One region of the Parageobacillus sp. G301 genome, then DNA from elsewhere that is predicted to be linked to it. Evidence: predicted binding sites of a transcription regulator. Region 1 holds the regulator's gene; the other holds the start of a gene.
The links. The regulator LexA, encoded in region 1, represses DNA repair genes until DNA is damaged. The targets are predictions, from matches to a motif close to CGAACATATGTTCG.
Positions count from the first base shown of each region.

Region 2: ruvA (Holliday junction branch migration protein RuvA) is a predicted target of LexA. The motif match lies at 4,358-4,371, and genes of this name have one in related genera.

Region 1 covers NZ_BSDB01000001.1:970,052-981,540, reverse strand. Annotated here, with positions in the region: gene QSJ37_RS04990 (3-hydroxyacyl-CoA dehydrogenase family protein) at 1-472, shown strand, start outside; gene QSJ37_RS04985 (thiolase family protein) at 491-1,639, shown strand; gene QSJ37_RS04980 (trimeric intracellular cation channel family protein) at 1,673-2,293, opposite strand; gene hflX (GTPase HflX) at 2,473-3,720, shown strand; gene QSJ37_RS04970 (methionine gamma-lyase family protein) at 3,737-5,005, shown strand; gene QSJ37_RS04965 (MerR family transcriptional regulator) at 5,080-5,484, shown strand; gene glnA (type I glutamate--ammonia ligase) at 5,528-6,862, shown strand; gene lexA (transcriptional repressor LexA) at 6,916-7,539, opposite strand; gene yneA (cell division suppressor protein YneA) at 7,692-7,997, shown strand; gene QSJ37_RS04945 (YneB family resolvase-like protein) at 8,016-8,669, shown strand; gene QSJ37_RS04940 (DUF896 domain-containing protein) at 8,876-9,106, shown strand; gene tkt (transketolase) at 9,233-11,239, shown strand; gene sirA (sporulation inhibitor of replication protein SirA) at 11,395-11,489, shown strand, end outside.
Region 2 covers NZ_BSDB01000002.1:976,241-987,729, reverse strand. Annotated here, with positions in the region: gene yajC (preprotein translocase subunit YajC) at 1-242, opposite strand, end outside; gene tgt (tRNA guanosine(34) transglycosylase Tgt) at 258-1,400, opposite strand; gene queA (tRNA preQ1(34) S-adenosylmethionine ribosyltransferase-isomerase QueA) at 1,418-2,446, opposite strand; gene QSJ37_RS13720 (DUF2905 domain-containing protein) at 2,468-2,674, opposite strand; gene ruvB (Holliday junction branch migration DNA helicase RuvB) at 2,671-3,672, opposite strand; gene ruvA (Holliday junction branch migration protein RuvA) at 3,686-4,291, opposite strand; gene QSJ37_RS13705 (intercompartmental signaling factor BofC) at 4,414-4,899, opposite strand; gene QSJ37_RS13700 (YebC/PmpR family DNA-binding transcriptional regulator) at 5,095-5,838, opposite strand; gene QSJ37_RS13695 (YhcN/YlaJ family sporulation lipoprotein) at 6,027-6,755, opposite strand; gene nadE (NAD(+) synthase) at 6,869-7,609, opposite strand; gene QSJ37_RS13685 (phosphotransferase) at 7,651-8,592, opposite strand; gene safA (SafA/ExsA family spore coat assembly protein) at 8,589-9,944, opposite strand; gene nadA (quinolinate synthase NadA) at 10,114-11,217, opposite strand; gene nadC (carboxylating nicotinate-nucleotide diphosphorylase) at 11,217-11,489, opposite strand, start outside.

The sequences.
Region 1 (11,489 bases):
CGCGGCGACGGCAAGACCGGATAAAGTGATCGGCATGCATTGGTTTAATCCGGCCCCTGTTATGAAGCTGATTGAAATCGTTAAAGGAGAGACGACATCGGATGAAACGGTAGCTGCTATTCAACAGTTGTCCGAAGAAATCGGCAAAGAAACGGTCGTTGTCAAAGACCGACAAGGGTTTGTCACGACAAGAGCGATTGCCGCACATATGATCGAGTGCATCCGCATGTATGAAGAAGGGGTCGCATCCGCCGAGGATATTGATAAAGCGGTTCGCCTTGGGTTGAACTATCCGATGGGGCCGCTGGAGCTAGCCGATATGGTCGGGTTAGACACAATGCTGTTTGTTAGCGAAAATTTAACCGAAGCTTACGGAGACCGTTTCCGGGCGCCGCAAATTTTGCGCAAGCTTGTCGAAGCAGGACATTTAGGAAGAAAAACAGGAAAAGGATTTTATACGTACAACGAATAGACGCAAGGAGGAACACTGATGAGAGAAGTTGTCATTGTCGAAGCGGTGCGCACGCCAGTCGGCAAGCGAAACGGCGTGTTCCGCAACGTACATCCCGTTCATTTAGCGGCGATTGTGCTCGATGAAGTCGTAAGAAGAGCGGGAATCGAAAAACGGCTTGTCGAAGATATTGTGATGGGATGTGTCACGCCCATTGCAGAGCAAGGATACAATATTGGGCGGCTTGCTGCGCTGGAGGCGGGATTTCCGATCGAAGTGCCAGCCGTGCAAATCAATCGGATGTGCGGGTCAGGACAGCAGGCGATTCATTTTGCTGCCCAAGAAATTCGCTCTGGCGATATGGATATTACGATTGCTGCCGGCGTCGAAAGCATGACGAAGGTGCCGATTTTAAGCGATGGAAACGAAAAAACGATTCCGCCGTCGCTGCATGAAAAATATGAATTTGTTCATCAAGGAATTTCCGCGGAATTAATCGCCGAAAAGTACGGGCTGACGCGCGAGCAGCTGGACGCATATGCATACGAAAGCCATCAGCGCGCGATTCGGGCGCAAGAACAAGGAATATTTGATCAAGAAATCGTGCCTGTGGAAGGTTTGGATAAAGAAGGGAACGCCATAATGGTAACAAAAGATGAAGGGCCGCGTCGGGATACATCGCCAGAAGCGCTCGCTTCACTGCAGCCTGTCTTTCGTAAAAATGGAAAAATTACAGCCGGCAATGCGAGTCAAATGAGCGATGGGGCGGCTGCGGTGCTATTAATGGAAAAAGAAACAGCGTGGAAGCTTGGCGTAACGCCAAAAGCGAAGATCATCGCGCAAACGGTCGTCGGCTCCGATCCGACATATATGCTTGACGGTGTGATTCCGGCAACAAAAAAGGTGCTTCAAAAAGCGGGGTTAACGATTGATGATATCGATTTAATCGAAATTAACGAAGCATTTGCTCCTGTTGTATTAGCGTGGCAAAAGGAAATCGGCGCTCCGTTTTCCAAAGTGAACGTAAACGGCGGCGCCATTGCGCTCGGCCACCCGTTAGGAGCGACCGGTGCGAAATTAATGACATCGCTCGTTTACGAACTCAAACGGCGAAATGCCAAATACGGATTGCTGACGATTTGTATCGGTCACGGGATGGCTACCGCAACCATCATCGAACGGCTGTAACAAAAACCGGCGCTATCAATGCGCCGGTTCTTTTTAGTACTGATCCATGGATTGATTCCGCAATGAACGATGCGGAAGTTTCCAATTATACGTGTACGATAAAATTCTTAAAATCGTGACAACAACAAACAATATATAAAGCTCGACGGGGGTGGAGGCAAGTTTTGTTCCGACCGCTGCGCCGGCGACAATCGCCCATGCCGCGTAAATCTCCGAGCGGAGCACTAGCGGTTTTCTGCCGGCAAGGATGTCACGGATAATCCCGCCGCCGCTTCCCGTGAGCACCGCGGCAACAATCACCGCGCTTAACGGATGGTTCATTTTTACAGCATAAAGCGCTCCTTGGATGGCAAACGCCGAAAGACCGAGCGCATCAAAAAAATTTCCCCACCGTTTCCAATGTACCAATGTTTTTTGTGGAAATAAATAAACGATGGTCATTGCCAATAACGCGATAAGAAACAACGTTCCTTGCTCCCATAACGCTGATACTGGCACGCCGATTAACAAATTGCGAATGGCGCCGCCGCCAAACGCGGTGACGATGCCAAGAATGTAAACGCCAAGTAAATCATACTCTTCTTCCATAGCGACAATCGCACCGCTAATCGCAAAGGCAATCGTGCCAATGATGCTTAACACTTCCCATGTCATAAGTGCATTCCTTTCATTCTCGTTGTACGGTAACATTGTACGGTGATATAAACGGAAAATCAATCCTTCAAACTACATCGATATGATGACAAGTGTATGCTCGTTATAATAGCGATTTGCGGCAAGATTTGTTATGATGGATGCAGGTTGAGTTACGCTGATGGAAAGAAGGTGCTGCATTGAACGAACGCGAAAAAGTGATTTTAGTCGGGTGTCAACTTCCCCATATCGATGATGAACGGTTTTTTTATTCCATGGAAGAATTAGCGTCGCTAGTGCATACCGCTAACGGCGAAGTCATCATGACCGTTACGCAAAAGCGGGAAGCGATCCATCCAGCGACATATATCGGAAAAGGAAAAGTAGAAGAACTTGCTCACCTTGTCGAACAATTAGAGCCAGATGTCGTTATTTTTAATGATGAATTATCACCGAGTCAAAACCGTAACTTGTCAAGGCAGCTATCCGTACGCATTATTGACCGGACACAGCTTATTTTAGATATATTCGCGCAACGCGCACGTTCCAAAGAGGGAAAACTGCAAGTAGAGCTTGCTCAATTGCAATATTTATTGCCGCGTTTAAGCGGACAAGGAGCGGAGTTGTCTCGCCTTGGCGGCGGGATCGGAACAAGAGGACCGGGGGAAACAAAGTTAGAAACGGACCGCCGGCATATTTATCGGCGCATCGATGAAATTAAAACACAATTGAAATTGGTTGCCGAACATCGCGAGCGATACCGGGAACGCCGCAAAAAAAATCACGTTTTTCAAATTTCTCTTGTCGGTTATACGAACGCGGGAAAATCGACGCTGTTTAATCGCTTGACTGATGCGGATTCATTCGAAGAAAATTTATTGTTTGCCACCCTTGACCCGCTGACGAGAAAAATAACACTTCCAAGCGGCTATACCGCGCTCTTAACGGATACGGTCGGTTTTATTCAAGATTTGCCGACAACGTTAGTAGCGGCGTTTCGTTCCACGCTCGAGGAGGTAAAAGAAGCAGACTTAATTTTGCACGTTGTCGATTCATCGAATCCAGATTATTACAATCATGAACAGACGGTTTACGAATTGCTCGATGAGCTGGGCGTCTCCTCCATTCCGATCGTTACCATCTACAACAAACGGGATATTGCTCATCGCAACTTTGTGCCAAGTACAAAAACAGATGCAATTATCATCAGCGCTTTTAACGAGCACGATTTACACAGACTGCGGCAATTTATCGAAGAGACGATGATGAAGCAAATGGTTTATTATCATGTATCGATTCCGAGCAATGAGGGGAGACTGCTTGCTCAGTTAAAAGCGGAAACGATTTTACGTGAGTTGCATTATAATGAAGAAAGCGGTATGTATGAATGTAAAGGCTATATGATGCCAAAACATCCGTTATATGGACAATTGCGACAATATCAATAATAGAAAGGGTCATCATATGTTCACACAGTTACGACATGGAGAAAAAATCTCTGCACTGGTGAAAGAAATCGAAGCACAAATTGCACCAATCCACAAAGAAATTGATGAACGGATCGATATTAATCAATATCGGGTATTAGAAAGTTTTCGGCGTCATAAAGTGAGTGACAGTCATTTCATTCCATCAACAGGGTATGGATATGATGACATCGGCCGAGATACGCTCGAACAAATATATGCGGACGTATTCGGCGCCGAAGCGGGAATTGTCCGCCCGCAAATTATTTCAGGAACACATGCGATTTCCATTGCTTTATTCGGCATTCTCAGACCGGGCGATGAGCTGCTTTATATTACCGGAAACCCATATGATACGTTAGAAGAAATTGTTGGCATTCGCGGCAGCGGTGTCGGCTCATTAAAAGAATTTCATATTCATTATCAAAGTGTGCCGCTGACAACAGAAGGCCGAGTTGACTTTGATGCTGTCAAAAACGCGATTAATGAGCGGACAAAAATGATCGGCATTCAGCGTTCGAGAGGATATGCTACGCGGCCATCATTTACGATTGAAGAAATAAGCGAAATGATCTCGTTTGTAAAAGCGATCAAGCCGGATGTCGTTGTCTTCGTCGACAATTGTTATGGCGAATTTGTCGAAGAAAAAGAACCATGCCACGTTGGTGCAGACTTAATGGCGGGATCGCTGATTAAAAATCCCGGCGGAGGACTTGCGAAAACGGGAGGATATATCGTTGGAAAAAAACAATATGTGCAGGCATGCTCGTATCGCATGACTTCTCCGGGCATCGGCGCCGAAGCGGGCCCTACTTTATATAGCTTACATGAAATGTATCAAGGGTTTTTCTTAGCCCCTCATATCGTTGGCCAAGCGTTAAAAGGAGCGGTTTTTACAGCGGCGATGCTTGAACGAATTGGTTTAAACACGCAGCCGTCTTGGGATGCGAAGCGGACTGATTTAGTTCAGTCAGTACAATTTGAGGATCCAGAACAAATGATCGCGTTTTGCCAAGCGATACAATTTTCCTCTCCGGTAAACGCACATTTTACTCCGTACCCAAGCTATATGCCCGGCTATGAAGACGACGTCATTATGGCGGCAGGAACGTTTATTCAAGGAGCGAGCATTGAATTAACTGCGGACGGTCCGATTCGGCCTCCATATGTTGCTTATGTACAAGGAGGATTAACATATTCTCATGTGAAAATCGCTATTTGTACGGCGATTGATCAGCTAATGGAAAAACGATTAATTTCTTTGTAAGGAAATCTAACATTTCATTGACATATATTCTAACGTGATGTAAAATTAAATATCATAAGCGAGGAGGAATTGGCATGAATAGCAATATTCGTCGTTCCATGCCATTGTTTCCGATTGGGATAGTGATGCAATTAACAGAATTGTCTGCCCGTCAAATCCGTTATTACGAGGAGCATGGCCTTGTTTCTCCAGCACGCACAGAAGGGAATCGCCGTTTATTTTCACTAAACGATATCGATCGTCTTCTTGAAATTAAGGACTTGATTGATCAGGGAGTAAACTTGGCCGGCATCAAGCAAATTTTTGCAGCGCGACAATCGGATAAGAATAAAGAACAAACGGAAAAAGTGGAAAAAGTGGTGAACCAAAGATTATCCGATGAGGAATTGCGCGAAATTTTGCGAACGGAACTCATGCAAGCGGGCCGATTTCATCGTGCATCACTACGCCAAGGAGATCTCGCTCGCTTCTTTCATTAATAATCGTTCGTCATAAAATTGGGAGCCGGGGAGGAGTTTAGAAATGGCAAAGTACACAAGAGAAGACATTATGCGCATCGTCAAAGAAGAAAACGTCAAGTATATCCGTCTGCAATTTACCGATATTCTTGGCACTGTCAAAAACGTAGAAATTCCAATCAGCCAGCTAGAAAAAGCGCTAGACAACAAAATGATGTTCGACGGTTCATCGATCGAAGGATTTGTCCGTATCGAAGAATCGGATATGTACTTATATCCTGATTTAGATACGTTCGTTATTTTCCCATGGACGGCGGAAAAAGGAAAAGTAGCCCGCTTTATTTGTGACATCTATAATGCAGATGGTACTCCGTTTGAAGGGTGTCCGCGCTATAACTTAAAGCGGATGTTAAAAGAGATGGAAGCGCTCGGATTTACCGCTTTCAATCTAGGTGCAGAACCAGAATTCTTCCTATTTAAACTCGATGAAAATGGGCGTCCTACCCTTGAATTGAACGACCAAGGCGGTTATTTTGACTTGGCGCCAACCGATTTAGGAGAAAACTGTCGTCGTGATATCGTTCTCGAATTAGAAGAAATGGGATTTGAAATTGAAGCTTCACACCATGAAGTGGCGCCTGGCCAGCACGAAATTGACTTTAAATACGCCGATGCGGTAAAAGCGTGCGACGACATTCAAACATTTAAGCTTGTTGTCAAAACCATTGCACGCAAACACGGTCTTCACGCGACATTTATGCCGAAACCAATCTTCGGCATTAACGGTTCTGGAATGCACTGCAATTTATCTTTATTTAGAAATAATGAAAACGCGTTTTTCGATCCAAATGGCGACTTGCAATTAAGCGATACGGCGCTTCAATTTATTGCCGGTGTGCTGAAACATGCGCCAAACTTTACGGCAGTGACAAACCCAACGGTGAACTCATACAAACGTCTTGTTCCTGGATATGAAGCGCCATGTTATGTTGCATGGTCCGCTCGCAACCGCAGCCCGCTGATCCGTATTCCAGCTTCACGGGGAATGAGCACGCGCATTGAGGTGCGCAGCGTGGATCCATCGGCAAACCCTTATTTAGCAATGGCGGTATTGTTAGCAGCTGGACTAGACGGAATTAAAAACAAATTAACTCCTCCGGCTCCAGTGGACCGCAACATTTACGTGATGACAAAAGAAGAACGCCTAGAAGAAGGAATTGTTGACTTGCCAGCGACATTGGCGGAAGCGCTCGAAAACTTAAAATCGGACGAAGTAATCGTTCAAGCCCTCGGAAAACATCTATTCGAACATTTCGTCGAAGCGAAAGAAATCGAATGGGATATGTTCCGAACTGCTGTTCATCAATGGGAACGCGATCAATATATGGAACTCTATTAAAAGGCAAAAGGCTATCTCGCTTCATGCGAGATAGCCTTTGTTTGTATAAATGCTTAGTGAATGACGCGATAGACGCCGATTACTTTGCCGAGAATCGTGCAATCGCGGACGATAATTGGTTCTAAATTAGAGTTTTCCGGCTGCAGGCGAATATGATCTTTCTCTTTAAAAAACCGCTTTACCGTTGCCTCATTGTCTTCCGTCATTGCTACAACGATATCTCCGTTATCCGCGGATTGCTGTTGGCGCACAATCACATAATCTCCATCTAAAATACCTGCTTCAATCATGCTGTCTCCCATCACTTCAAGCATAAAAACGTGATCTCCCGATGAAACGAGCCGTTTCGGCAGCGGAAAATAATCTTCAATGTTTTCAATGGCTGTAATCGGCTGACCGGCCGTCACTTTGCCGATGATCGGCACTGAGATGACATCGTCTGTTTGATTGGAAGTAGAAAAATCTGCATCCAAAATTTCAATGGCTCGCGGCTTTGTTGGATCGCGGCGAATATATCCTTTGCTTTCGAGACGTGCTAAATGCCCGTGTACGGTGGAGCTGGAAGCAAGTCCGACTGCTTCGCCGATTTCGCGGACAGAAGGAGGGTAGCCCTTTGTTTTTACTTCTTTTTTAATAAAATCCAAAATTTGCTGTTGCCGCTTTGATAGTTTCGTCATCCTACACACCTCTTACCACATCATTTGTTTACATTATAGCATGCAGGCATAAAAAAAACAAACATAAGTTCGAAATTTATATTGACACAAACAAATGTTCCTCATTATAATGAGGATAAAACCGAACAAACATTCTTAAGAGGTGGGATAACATGAAACGCATGTTTGTGCATTATATTATTTTTTCGGCGCTTTTATTGATGGTAATTGGGGCATTTTTATACGCGAATAAACCGATAGAAAAAGACAAATATATGGAAATTACGGTCGCATCGGGAGACACGCTATGGAAGCTGGCAAAGGAATATGAAGGACAACATCAACTTTCGACAACGGAATTTATTAACTGGGTGATCGATGTCAATCATTTGTCGAGCCAACGAATTGTCGCCGGTGAAAAAATTGTTATTCCTGTGTTAAAATCAAAAGAAGACAAATCGTTAGTCGTCAGCAAATAAAATCATGGAGTGGTTAAAGTGAAAGCGGTTATTTACTGTCGTGTCAGCACAGATAAGGGAGAGCAGGAGACATCGCTGGAACGCCAGAGAGAAGAGCTGGAGCTTCTTGCGGAAAAGCACGGCTTTGAAGTAGTGAAAGTCATTATGGAACAAGCAAGCGGCTATGAAGTAGACAGAGACGGTGTGTTTGACTTGCTTTCCACGTTGAAAGAGCAGCGGATTGATGCGCTTCTTATCCAAGATGAAACAAGATTGGGACGCGGCCATGCAAGAATCGCACTTCTCCACTGCATTCAAAAAGAGGGAGTAAAAATATATACGATCACCCATAACGGCGAAATGCAGCTATCAGAGGCGGATTCGATGGTATTAAACATTCTTAGCATTGTCGAAGAGTATCAGCGGAAAATACATAATTTAAAAATTAAGCGCGGAATGAGGCGGGCGATTGAGCAGGGGTACCGGCCTGAGCGAAATTTAAAGCACATTGGCGAAAATGCTGGGAGGGAGCGAATCGATCTCCCTGTCGAAGAAATCGTCCGCCTTCGCCATAACGGTTTGACGTTTGCGGAAATTGCTGCGACATTGCGCGGGTTTGGTTACGATGTTTCGAAAGCGACCGTTCACCGCCGCTATCGAGAATATGTGGATTCTCATTCATCGTCCATATGAAAGTATCGTTAATAAACAATCTTTTCCGTTGCTTTTTTATATAAAGATGCATCCGTTCTTCGTTTGCGGCGGATCTTTTTGCATTCATGGATTTTAAACGTCTTGTCGCAATATGCCCAAGCGTGTGATGAAGCAAGATAGTTGCGATTTCTATTTATGTCCTATAAGATGAGAGCGTAACAATACAATAATAGGTGGAGGCAAACATGTTATCAAAGCAAAAAATGGCACGAATTAACGAGTTGGCCAAAAAGGCGAAATCATCTGGTTTAACAAAGGAAGAAGCGCTTGAACAGCAGCAGCTTCGCCGCGAATACATCCAAGTGTTTCGCAAAGCGATGGAGGATATGTTGCATTCCGTAACGGTTATCGATCCCAATGGCAATGATGTGACACCAAAAAAATTAAAAGAAAGTCAAAAAAGCCGGTTTCATTAAAAGGCAAAAGAAAGCATCTTAAAACATAAAGATGCTTTCTTTTATAAACTAAAGAAATAAGTTGTACATTTCCTTTCATTTTCTATATGATAGAATTGACACTACGTTGATGAAAGGATGAAAAACATGACGCATACAATCGAAGAATTAGCGATTACGACGATTCGAACATTGTCGATCGATGCCATCGAGAAAGCGAAATCCGGTCATCCAGGAATGCCGATGGGAGCGGCACCGATGGCATATACACTTTGGACGAAATTTATGAATCACAATCCAAGCAATCCGAAATGGTTTAACCGCGACAGATTCGTGTTATCCGCAGGGCATGGATCGATGCTGTTATACAGCCTGCTTCATTTAAGCGGTTACGATGTTTCCATGGAAGATATTAAACAATTCCGTCAATGGGGCAGCAAAACGCCAGGACATCCAGAATATGGTCATACACCAGGGGTAGAAGCAACGACTGGTCCGCTCGGCCAGGGGATTGCAATGGCCGTTGGTATGGCAATGGCAGAGCGCCATTTAGCAGCTACATATAACCGGGAAAATTTTGAAATTATAAACCACTATACGTATGCGATTTGCGGCGATGGCGACTTAATGGAAGGGGTTGCATCTGAAGCTGCATCATTAGCTGGACATTTAAAACTCGGCCGCCTTATCGTTCTTTATGACTCGAACGATATTTCGCTTGACGGAGAATTAAACCTTTCCTTTTCTGAAAATGTAGAACAGCGCTTTAAAGCGTACGGCTGGCAATATTTGCGCGTAGAAGATGGAAATAATATTGAGGAAATCGCTAAAGCCATTGAAGAAGCGAAAGCGGACACGACTCGTCCGACATTGATTGAAGTGAAAACGACCATTGGCTACGGTTCGCCAAATAAAGCCGGAACATCTAACGTACACGGCGCTCCGCTTGGGGCGGAAGAGTTAAAACTTACGAAAGAAGCGTATAAATGGACATTTGAAGAAGATTTTTACGTTCCGCAAGAAGTATATGATCACTTCCGTCAAGTAGTAAAAGAAGCGGGAGAGAAAAAAGAAGCGGAATGGAATGAACTATTTGCCCAGTACGAAAAAGCGTATCCGGATTTGGCGAAACAATTGAAATTAGCGATGAACGGAGAACTTCCAGAAGGATGGGAAAAAGCTCTTCCGGTATATGAAGAAGGAAAAAGCCTGGCAACACGCGCATCTTCTGGAGAAGTGCTAAACGCAATTGCTAAAACGGTTCCGCAATTGATCGGCGGTTCAGCCGACCTTGCAAGTTCCAATAAAACATTAATTAAAGGCGCCGGAAACTTTACTCCAGAAAGCTATGAAGGGCGAAACATTTGGTTTGGCGTGCGTGAATTTGCGATGGGCGCAGCAATGAACGGAATGGCATTACATGGCGGTCTAAAAGTATTCGGCGGTACGTTCTTTGTTTTCTCTGATTATTTGCGCCCTGCCATCCGTCTCGCTGCATTAATGGGCTTGCCAGTGACGTACGTTCTTACGCATGACAGCATCGCTGTTGGCGAAGACGGGCCGACGCATGAGCCAATTGAGCATTTGCCATCGTTGCGCGCGATGCCGAATTTATCAGTCATTCGCCCGGCTGATGCGAATGAAACGGCGGCTGCATGGCGTTTAGCCGTAGAGTCAACCGATCAACCGACCGCATTAGTGTTAACGCGGCAAAATGTCCCGACATTGCCAAATACGGCAGAACGGGCATACGAGGGCGTGAAAAAAGGTGCTTATGTCCTATCTGAGGCGAAAAACGGCAATCCAGAAGCATTATTGCTTGCGTCTGGATCTGAGGTAAGCCTTGCGGTGAAAGCACAACAAGCATTAGCGGAAGAAGGCATTCACGTTTCCGTCATCAGCATGCCATCATGGGATCGTTTTGAAAAACAACCGGATGAGTATAAACAACAAGTGCTTCCGCGTGCAGTGAAAAAACGTTTAGCTATTGAAATGGCAGCTTCGCTCGGTTGGGAGCGTTATGTCGGTGATGAAGGCGATATTTTAGCCATCGACCGCTTCGGAGCTTCCGCACCAGGAGAAAAAATCATGGAAGAATACGGATTTACAGTAGAAAATGTGGTTAAACGAGTAAAAGCATTGCTTGACAAATAACAAGAAAAAGCTGTCTTCGCCTTTTCGGTGGAGACAGCTTTTGTTATGTGAAAAATCGACAATGTTAGCAAAAAAATTTTCCGTTAATAGACATATTTTTCCCTTTTGTTTTCTTATAATAGAAATAAACGAATAGAAGGAACGGGGGATGGGAAATGGTACGCTATTGGATTTATTTGCTAAATGAAGAAGTGGCAAGCTATTATCGCGATCGTACGGAAAAGATTGTCGGACTATTGCGTGAGCATCA
Region 2 (11,489 bases), on a different contig from region 1:
ACCGCCGAGCGGTCATATGTAAGACGCGTGCCGTCGCCTGCGCGAATGACAACTTTATCTTCATCGACCGAATCGATGATCCCATGCAGTCCGCCAATGGTGATGATTTTATCCCCTTTTTTTAAATTAGCCTGCATTTGCTGAATCGCACGCTGCCGCTTTTGCTGCGGCCGAAGCAGCAAGAAATAAAAAATGACAAAAAACAAAATAATTGGAAGTAAATTTACAATTGTCGCTGTCATCCATTTCCCCTCTTTCTAAAAGTTTTTCGCATTTGGTTTATTAAAGCCATATTGCTCGAAAAATTCCTCGCGAAAATCCCCAAGGCGGTCTTCGCGAATCGCTTGTCTTACTTGCTCCATTAATTTTATCAAAAAATAGACATTATGGTAAGAAGTTAAACGAATTCCAAATGTTTCATCACATTTGATGAGATGGCGAATATATGCGCGTGTATAATTGCGGCACGTATAGCAGTCGCAATTAGGATCAAGCGGTGAAAAATCGCGGGCGTACTGTGCATTTTTAATGACGACACGCCCCTGGCTCGTCATTACTGTTCCATTGCGGCCAATACGTGTCGGAAGCACGCAGTCAAACATATCAATGCCGCGAATCGCCCCGTCGATGAGCGAATCCGGAGAACCGACTCCCATCAAGTAACGCGGTTTATTCGCCGGCAAGAGCGGTGTCGTAAACTCGAGCACACGATTCATCACTTCTTTCGGCTCACCGACGGATAAGCCGCCGACAGCATATCCCGGAAAATCCAGCGACACTAAGTCTTGTGCGCTTTGTCTGCGAAGATCTTCAAATTCTCCGCCCTGCACAATACCGAATAATCCTTGCTCATTCGGGCGCTTGTGCGCTTTTAAACAACGCTCCGCCCAGCGGCTTGTTCGTTCCACGGACTGTTTCATATATTCATATGTTGCCGGATATGGGGGACATTCATCGAACGCCATCATAATGTCTGAACCAAGCGCATTTTGTATTTCGATCGCCTTTTCCGGAGATAAAAATAGTTTATCTCCATTTAAATGATTTCGGAAGTATACCCCTTCTTCCTCAATTCTCCGAAATTCGCTTAAACTAAACACTTGAAAACCGCCGGAATCCGTTAAAATACCGCGGTCCCAGTTCATAAACGAATGAAGGCCTCCGGCTTCTTTTACAATTTCGTGCCCTGGCCGCAGCCAGAGATGATACGTATTGCTCAAAATAATGCCGGCGCCCATTTCTTTTAATTCTTCCGGCGATAATGTTTTCACGGTTGCCAGCGTCCCAACCGGCATAAACATCGGTGTTTCAAACGAACCGTGCGGCGTATGAAGAATCCCAAGCCGCGCCCCCGTTTGTTTACATGTTTTAATGAGTTCGAAACGAATTGGTGATGTCAACCCAACGATCTCCTTTCTTAAATAATCAACATTGCATCGCCAAAACTAAAGAATCGATACCGCTCTTTCACCGCCGCATTGTATGCCCGTAAAATATTTTCGCGGCCGGCAAGAGCGCTGACAAGCATAATAAGCGTTGATTTCGGCAAATGAAAGTTTGTTACTAATCCATCGATTGCCTTAAATTCATAGCCTGGATAAATGAAAATATCCGTCCAACCGCTTTCCGCCACAAATGCGCCGTTATGTTTTGACGCAATCGTCTCTAACGTGCGTGTAGACGTCGTACCGACAGCAATAATGCGTCCTCCTTGCTGTCTCACTTCGTTTAACAATCGCGCTGTTTTTTCTGTCATCTGATAAAATTCGGCATGCATATCATGTTCTTCAATGTTTTCAACGTTGACTGGACGGAACGTACCAAGCCCAACGTGGAGAGTAATAAATGCGATATGCACTCCTTTGGCGCGTATATCGTCAAGAAGCTGTTCCGTAAAGTGAAGGCCGGCTGTCGGCGCCGCCGCTGAACCCACTTCACGGGCATATACAGTCTGATAACGCTCCGGGTCATCCAATTTTTCTTTAATATACGGTGGAAGCGGCATTTCCCCAAGCTGTTCAAGCACTTCATAAAAGATGCCTTGATAAGAAAATTCCAAGATACGCCCCCCATGCTCAAGCGTATCGACACATGTCGCTTTCAGCCGTCCATCGCCGAAAGTAATTTCCGTGCCAACTTTTACTCGTTTTGCTGGTTTGACCAATGTTTCCCATCGGTCTCCTTCCAATTGTTTTAATAACAGCACCTCGATATTGGCGCCAGTATTTTCTTTTTCCCCATAAAGCCGCGCCGGCATCACACGTGTATCGTTAAGAACGAGACAATCCCCTTCGCGCAAATACGATAAAATGTTTCGAAAGGTTTCATGGCGAATTTCGCCGGTTTTTTTATCGAGCACCATTAACCGTGATGCGTCACGGTTTAATAGCGGTGTTTGTGCAATTAACTCTTCTGGCAGCTCAAAGTCAAACAAATCTATTTTCATTCTTCTCATCTTTCCTTTCTTTTAACGAAATCGCCCAAGCACATAAAAAATGAGCGACAACACGATGCTTATCAAAATAGACGTAACAACCGGAAAATAAAAAGTTGTATTCCCTTTCCGAATAATAATATCTCCCGGAAGCCGGCCTAGTTTAATAAACTGCATGAGAAAACCGACAATAATGAGAACAACTCCAATCGTCATGATAAGCTTAGGCAGGCTATTCATTGTTTTGGAACCTCCATTCCAAAATGTTCGTAAGCAATAGGGGTAACGATACGGCCGCGCGGGGTGCGCTGTAAAAAGCCAATTTGCAATAAATATGGTTCATATACATCTTCAATGGTCTGCACCTCTTCGCCGATCGTTGCGGCAATCGTATCAATGCCAACCGGCCCACCAGCAAACTTTTCCATAATCGCTTTCATTAATTTATGATCGATATGATCAAGACCTAATCGATCGACTTGCAATAGCTCTAGCGCCTCTTTCGCCAACGAAAATGTGATCGTTCCGTCTCCCCGCACTTGAGCAAAATCACGAACGCGTCGCAAAAGACGATTCGCGATGCGCGGTGTGCCTCGCGAGCGCCGAGCGATTTCCAACGCGGCTTCTGCCTTAATGTCCACGTGCAAAATCTCTGCTGTTCGCATCACAATTTGCGTAAGATGTTCAGGTGTATAATACTCTAATCGGCTAATCACTCCAAAACGGTCACGAAGCGGAGCAGATAAAGCACCGGCTCTTGTCGTAGCACCGACAAGCGTAAACGGAGGTAAATCAATGCGGATCGACCGGGCAGTTTGTCCTTTTCCAATGACGATATCTAAACAATAATCTTCCATTGCCGGATACAGCACTTCTTCGACAGAACGGTGCAGACGATGAATTTCATCAATGAACAACACATCGCCCGGCTCCAAAGAAGTTAAAATTGCCGCTAAGTCTCCTGGGCGCTCAATCGCCGGCCCGGAAGTCGTGCGAAGATGAACCCCCATTTCATTCGCAATAATCGCTGCTAACGTTGTCTTTCCTAACCCGGGAGGTCCGTACAACAGCACATGATCAAGAGTTTCTTCCCGCATTTTTGCCGCTTCAATAAATACTTTTAAATTGTCTTTCACTTTATCTTGTCCAATATATTCATGCAAAAACTTCGGGCGGAGACTATATTCCAGCGAAACGTCTTCACGGTGGGCATCACCGGAAACAAGGCGTTCTTCCATTTCTCTCCCCTCCCTATTTTAACAATTGCTGAAGCGCTCGTTTCACATATTGATCTGTCGATAAGTTTTCTTTCATTAACGACGGTACTACCTTTTGAATTTCCCGTTCTGCGTAACCAAGCGCTTTTAACGCTTCGATCGCCTCCTCGAGAGCAGATAAATGAGGTTGTGCCGCTTCTTCCTGGGAATCAAACAAATCTGGATATATTCTAGCAGTAAAAGTAGTAAGCTTCCCTTTTAAATCGAGAATCATTTGCCGCGCTGTTTTTTTTCCGACCCCCGGAAACTTGCATAAAAACGCTTCATTTTCTTGTTCAATTGCTTCGACAAGCTGCTCGGGCCGTCCCGCTGCTAAAATCGCTAATCCGCCTTTGGGGCCAATTCCTGAAACTTGCAATAGTTTCGCAAACAACGTTCGTTCCTCACGGGTACGAAATCCGTACAAAGCAAGCACATCTTCACGAACATATTGGTATGTATAAACTGTTACGATTGTATCACGGCTTTCTTGAAACGAAAACGGATTGGGTGTAAAGATTTGATACCCAATGCCGTTGTTGTCGATCACAATATATTCAGGGCAAACATAATCAACGTATCCGCGGACAAATTCAATCAACGCTGTACTCCTCTCCTTTTCTTTCCTGCCTTCCATTGTACCATACCATTACATTATAACAAAAAGCGAATGTATATTCCTATTTAGAAAATAAAAAAGACTTACCCTAGCGATAAGCCTTTCTAACGTATTAAAGCAAAATGACGATATGTTTCGATAATATCTTTATACTGTGACTTGGAGACGACGCGAATTCCTTTTTTCAGTTGCTGATGCTGGCGGCTTTCGAGTTTTTTTACATCAATTTGAAAAAATGATTGAATAACCCGTGTAGAATGAGCAGGTTTGCCTTCAAAAATAGATAATGTTCCATCTTCGGTAATTCCAAAATAACCGTTCGCCTTTAATAATGGGGAAATATCATTCACTGTTTTGCGAAATACTATTGTTTGATCATCCATATTCACAAGCTGCCAGTCTTTATATTTTTTCCATATATCTTTCATGGAAACAACGGTTTCTTCTTTTGTTTCTTGGCTCACTTCTCCGTCTAAATATTGCTGCTCTAAAATAATCGTCATTTTTACGGAAGATGGCGCAGCAAAAGCAACCTGTATGAACAGTGCATAGGAAGCGATCGTAATGAAGAAAGTGGCAAGAATTCGCATCTCCTTTTCCTCTCTTTCCAGGTAAAATAAACAATATGCTTATTTCTATTTTCACCAATGTGAGAAGTTTTATCCTTTGCACCGATTCCGCGTTTCTTATCAAAGCAATTTTCTTTTTCTTCTTTTCCGTTGTTATTATTGCGACAAACGCCAAAAAATAATGCCCTATGCAGCCAGCATAGGGCATTATTTCAATTATTGCTCTTCCAACACCGATTCGTCCAAATTGTGGTACACTTCTTGGACGTCGTCGTCATCTTCAAGGGTATCGATCAGTTTTAGCATTTTCTTTAGATCATCGCCAGCAAGCGTGGTATATGTTTGTGGAATCATTGTAATTTCAGCGCTAGCAAACGTAAAGCCGTTTTTCTCTAATTGTTCTTTTACTTCTTCAAATGCTTCCGGTGTTGTATAAATTTCAAACGAATCTTCGGTTGTTTCCATTTCTTCCGCTCCCGCTTCAATCGCTTGAAGAAGCATGTCATCTTCATCGATGTCAAGTCCTTCGCGGGCAATGACAAGAAGTCCTTTTCGGTCAAACAAATAAGAAACGCAGCCGGTTTCCCCTAAATTGCCGCCATTTTTTGAAAAGGCTACCCGCACGTTCGAAGCGGTACGGTTTTTATTATCGGTTAAGCAGACGACCATCACGGCAACGCCGCCAGGTCCGTATCCTTCATAGCGAACTTCTTCGTAATTCGTATGTTCTTGTGTTCCTGTCGCCTTTTTTATTGCACGCTCAATATTTTCGTTTGGCATGTTCGCAGCCTTTGCTTTTTCAATAACAAGGCGCAAGGCTGGATTGGATGCTGGATCGCCTCCGCCCGTTTTAGCCGCTACATAAATTTCTTTCGCCAATTTCATAAACAATTTGCCGCGCTTTGCATCTTGCGCATTTTTACGGCGTTGAATGTTCTTCCACTTCGAATGTCCAGCCATCGAAATTTCTCCTCTCATCGCAACGAAATTTCCGATATTACTATACCAAAAAAACAGGAAAATGTCATATAACAAAAATAGGCGGATTCTTCTCCTACACAGCCGATTTTCTTCGTTGAAGAAGAAGCCTTCTCGGCTATGTTCCACAAAAATGGGAACACCTTTTTAGGTGTCCCCACTTTTTCACATTAACGTGTATTTGCAGGACGTTCGTTAATTTTTCCATCAATAAAAATCGTTTTTAAATCACGTTCGATTTCTTCCATTGGCCGGCCGCGGCGGATGTCGTTGTCGATCGTACGGACGCGGTTGTACATGCTAGGATTGGAAACGATGCGCACATGTTTGCCTTTCGTATGCGGTGCAACCGCTTGGGCAACAAGACGCTTCACGTGATCTGCGTATTTGGAATTGGTCGAAATCGCAACAAGCACATGATCACGGTAAACAAGCGTCCGGGCATCGTTTACTCCTCTTACCGCAGCGGCGCGGCGGGAGATCGTTTCCGCCAATCGTCCGTCATACTTCCTATAGTAAGAAGGAGTTGTTTTACTTTCCATCGAATTTAAATGCCCATGGTAGTTGCGGTCCGCATCACTGAAATCAGCATCGAGCGGAAGCGCAGGCGTATCCGTATCAAAACGGGTAATTCCCGGAATACGTGCACGGTTATTGTCTGTATCGAAAAAATCGGCCGCTGGTCCGCGACGGCTTAATATATAGCTGTTATCATAATTAGTCGCATTTGTTCCATATTGTCCGTAACGGAAGTCATCAGCATAACGCTCCGTGGAATAATACCCGATCGGACGCGCTGCATCATTGTAGCGTCTATCATCGTTGTCGGCGTAATTGGCGCATGCAGTCATCATGCTTAAGACAGAAATAGCCCCGATGATTTTCATTGCGTTTTTCAATCGAAAAACCCCCTTGTTTTCCTTCGCTCGCACCAGGCCAAAAAACATATTCCGGCCTTATTATTAGCTTGGCGAAGAAAAGGGGGTTTTATCGGTGTCAGTTAACGGTAGAATTAGAATTTTGGCGGTGCAATGGCCAACTGGCGTTTATGTTGTGAACGCTTGTGCAAACGCTCAATAATTTGCCGGTCTTTTTCCGGAATTTCTTCTCCTTTTAAATATTTATCAATCATCTCGTAGGTTGTCCCCATTTCATTTTCATCTGTTTGCCCTTCCCATAATCCTGCGCTTGGCGCTTTTGTAATAATTTCGTTTGGAACGCCAAGAATGCGCGCCATCTCCCGCACTTCTCCTTTCGTAAAATGAACGAGCGGCACTAAATCGACTCCGCCGTCCCCATATTTGGTAAAGTACCCCGTATACCATTCCGCTGCATTATCGGTGCCGACTACCATATATCCATAATTATTGGCAACCGCGTATAATGTTGTCATGCGAAGGCGCGCTCTTGTGTTCGCATCACCTAAACGCGCTGTTTCTTCATTCCATTCTCCTTTTTCTTTCAGTTGTTTTTCCACTTCTCCAAATAACAGGTTATGCGTTTCGGTTAAATCAATGATCAAGTGTTTAATGCCGCAGCTTTCCACCACTTTTAATGCATCTTCCATATCTTTCGGATTGCTTTTACATGGCATAATCAATCCGAGCGAGTTTTTCGGAAACGCACGTTTAATTAAGTGAGCGACAACTGCTGAGTCAATGCCGCCGCTAATTCCAACAATCGCTCCGTTCAATCCGGCATTCGCTACTTGGTCGCGCAGCCATTGAATAAGTTTTTCAATTTTTTCTTCCATTTGTTTTTCGACTTCCTTTCACGAAAAATCCTATATATGTTTTATTTTATCATATCGATAATTTTACGGACAAACTGATTACGTTCTTTCCGCGCAATCGAAAGAGGCTTGTTATGTTGTAACGCAAAGCGCCATTCACGCATAATATCTGCCGGAAATAAAAGAGCATGCAAAAACCATGGTTTTGTAAGCCAAAATGAAAAGACAGGAAATTGATATAACTGTGAAAAAGACCATTGCAAATGTGGCAAAATACGGCTCGCATACTGCAAATAATCGATGCCTGGCGAAGCAATGGCAACCGTATCATAGTCGATTAAATAGATCATTCCTTCTTTTGTCCGCAAAAAATTATGGGAAGCGACATCGCCGTGAATAATCGTAACAGGCTCCGCTGCTAACGACGGCATATAGCTTGCAAATGTGGAGAGGCAATATTCCGCATGTCGAATCGTCCAAGCGATATCTTCTTTATCCATTATTCGTTCAATTAATGATAAATGGGCATAAAAATCATAATAGCGGCGCTGCCACATGCCATATAAATGGTAGTACGGAACAATCGTTTGAAACAACGGAATTTTTATTAACAGCCTGGCGATGGAATGATATGTTTGTAACAATTCCAGTCCATCGGCGATATCTTGTTGACGAGCGAATGATAATCTTTCTGCATCAGAAATATATGTTTGCATCGTCCAAAAGACGCCTTCAAAGAAAAATACACCATTTTTCCCCAAAGTGGTATATATGGCAGGAACATGAACAAAACCCGCCTTTCTTAACGATTGCATAAATAGCGCTTGTCTCATCGCTTCGAAAAGGGTTCGATACCGTTTGATCACCCAATATCCTTCGCATGCTGTAACTACCCATACGTTATGTTTGACTGTTTTTATATTTTTCACACGTAAGCCGTATTCGTTTCGCAGAAGAAAAAAGAGACGACCTGCTACATCGTCTCTTTTTTGCTTATTGTTCACCAATAATCGTTACTCTCCTCGTCATGCGGTTCTGTAAATAATTGTTCTTCCGTACGAGGAAACGCTGAAGTGGTTGGTGCTTGTGTGAATGGATATGCCGGTCCCGCCACCGGATATGGATAAGGAGCAGGTGCAGCTGGCGGATAGTAGCCGTACGACGCCGGCGGCATGTATGGATAAAACGCTGGATGCCATCCATATCCTTGCATTACTGGTAAAATCGGTGCACATGGCATAATCGGATAAGAAGAAGCAGGTGAATATGAAGGAAATGGTGGCATATTTGCCGATGCCGGATTTACTGTTGGTGATGTATGCCCTGGCATTAGTGGCACTTCACCTGATTCGCTGCCGCTTTCTTCAATACCAGGAAATGGATGATAACCACTTTCCGCATCCCCGTATGTTGATGGTTGTAGATATGTTGGATAGTTAACTGGCATGGTTGGCATAGGTGGAAAATAATGCCCTGCACCTGGTAAAATAGGAGTTACCGGGCCACACGGCTGTGGTGGCATTGGGGCAACAGGCGCTCCTCCCATCGCATATGGCTGCTGCATCATCGGAACATATGGAGCTTTTGGAAGTTCTGGTGGTGTATCATCATCCGCTGCTAATTCTTTTTCTTCTACCGCCTCAGCCGGGCTTTCTAATTCTTGTTTCATGATTCCTGGTAAAATATTTTCTGGTTTTGGCGGAATCGGCGGAACATTAGAAATCGCATTAGAAAAGTTAATATTTACGTTTGGCGTTACTGGTGGAATCGTATGCGATAACGGTGGAATGTTGAACTGCTTTTCCTTAGAACCTAGTGCGGCATTATCTGATTTCGGCCCTTCGTTCACCGGCGCTTTTGGCGCTTCCTTGATCGGTGCCTTTGGCGCTTCCTTGATCGGCGCTTTCGGTGCTTCCTCGATCGGTGTTTTTGGCGCTTCCTTGATCGGTGCTTTCGGTGCTTCCTTGATCGGTGCTTTCGGCGCTTCGTTCACCACTGCCTCGGGAGCCTTGTTTACCTTTTCTTCTTTTATAGGCTCCGAAAACTCCGCCTCAATGTTCACAGACACAAATGGTTTTGTATTGGCATACGGGTGTTCCATATTTTCCATTTCTTTTTTTGGAGCCACATTTATTTTCGTTTCCTTTTTTGGAGACATATTTATTTTTGTTTCTTTTTTCGGCGCTTCTTTTTTTACCGGAACCCCCGCAGTCGGTACTTTAATTTTCATTCCTGGCATAATCATATCTGGATTGCTCAAATGACCGTTCATTTTCTTTAGCTGCTCAAAATCGACCCCATACTTTTGCGCAATTTTCCAAAGCGTATCGCCCTTTTGGACAATATGGATTTTCACTCCGTTCCCCTCCTAACCCGAAACTATTAACGTTGTATCTCAGCTTCCGCTTGTTGTCACCATCATCCTTCAACACAATTTATGATAAAAGCCGTTGTTTTATGATAAAAAAATCATCCTGCCCAGCGGAATATCACTGTCTGACAGGATGATTAGTTCACTTTTTCCTTTACGCCAGCGCCAGCATCCGCGCAAGCGCCTGCGCCGCATCTTTTGCAATTAGCGGGGGAACGGTAATTTGGTTAACAATTTCCCCTCTTTCAAGCGATTCAAGCGCCCATAGTAAATGTGGCAAGTCAATGCGGTTCATCGTGAGACATGGGCACATATACGGATTTAGCGAAATAATTTCTTTATCTGGATGTTCGTGCATCAGGCGGTTCACCAAATTCATTTCCGTGCCAATCGCCCATTTGCTTCCGGAAGGAGCGTTTCGGATCGTTTCAATAATGTATTTCGTGGAACCAGCATAGTCGGCTTGCTGTACAACATCCCAGCTGCACTCCGGATGAACGATAATGTTCATATCCGGCTTTGTCCGACGAATATATTCAATATGACGGACAGTAAAGTTTTCGTGAACGGAACAATGTCCTTTCCAAAGAATCACTTTTACTTTCTTTATATCGCCTTTGTATTCTAAACGATCCGTATGCGGATCCCATACCGCCATCTCGTCTAACGAAATTCCAAGCTCATAGGCTGTATTTCTGCCTAAATGCTGATCTGGCAAAAAGAAAATTCTCTCTTTTTGCGTAAACGCCCATTCGACCATCTTTTTCGCGTTCGAGGAAGTAACGGTCGCGCCGCCGCGGCGTCCAACGAACGCTTTAATCGCCGCCGTTGAATTCACGTATGTTAACGGCAAAATCGTGTCACCAAACAGCTCTTGCAATATCGGCCACGCTCGCTCCACTTGTGTAATGTCCGCCATATCAGCCATCGAGCATCCGGCCCGCATATCCGGCAAAATGACTTTTTGATGGTCACCCGTTAAAATGTCTGCCGTTTCTGCCATAAAATGTACACCACAAAATACAATGTATTCCGCTTCACTATTTTGCGCCGCTACTTGCGCAAGCTGCAGCGAATCGCCTGTCGCATCGGCAAATTGAATCACTTCGTCTTTTTGATAATGATGTCCCGGGATAAACAATCTTTTTCCAAATCGCTCTTTTATTGCCCGAACACGTACTTCCATCTCTTCCATGCTCATCGTTTTATAACTTTCCGGCATATCGTCAAGCCGCTTCATTACTTCTAGCACGTTCATTATTTTCTCCCCCTATTCCATCCTTGCAAATGAAAACTAATATCTAGCGCTTTAGCAGAATGTGTCAACATACCGAGCGAAATATAATCTACGCCAGTTGTTCCGTACGCAGCGAGGTTTTCTAATGTAATCCCGCCAGACGCCTCGGTGACAATCGGCTTTGGCACTAGCGAGACAAACTCGCGCACTTCCTCTGGAGTACGATTATCAAACATAATGACATCAGCCCCCGCCTCCACCGCTTCTAACACTTGCTCTTTCGTTTCCGTTTC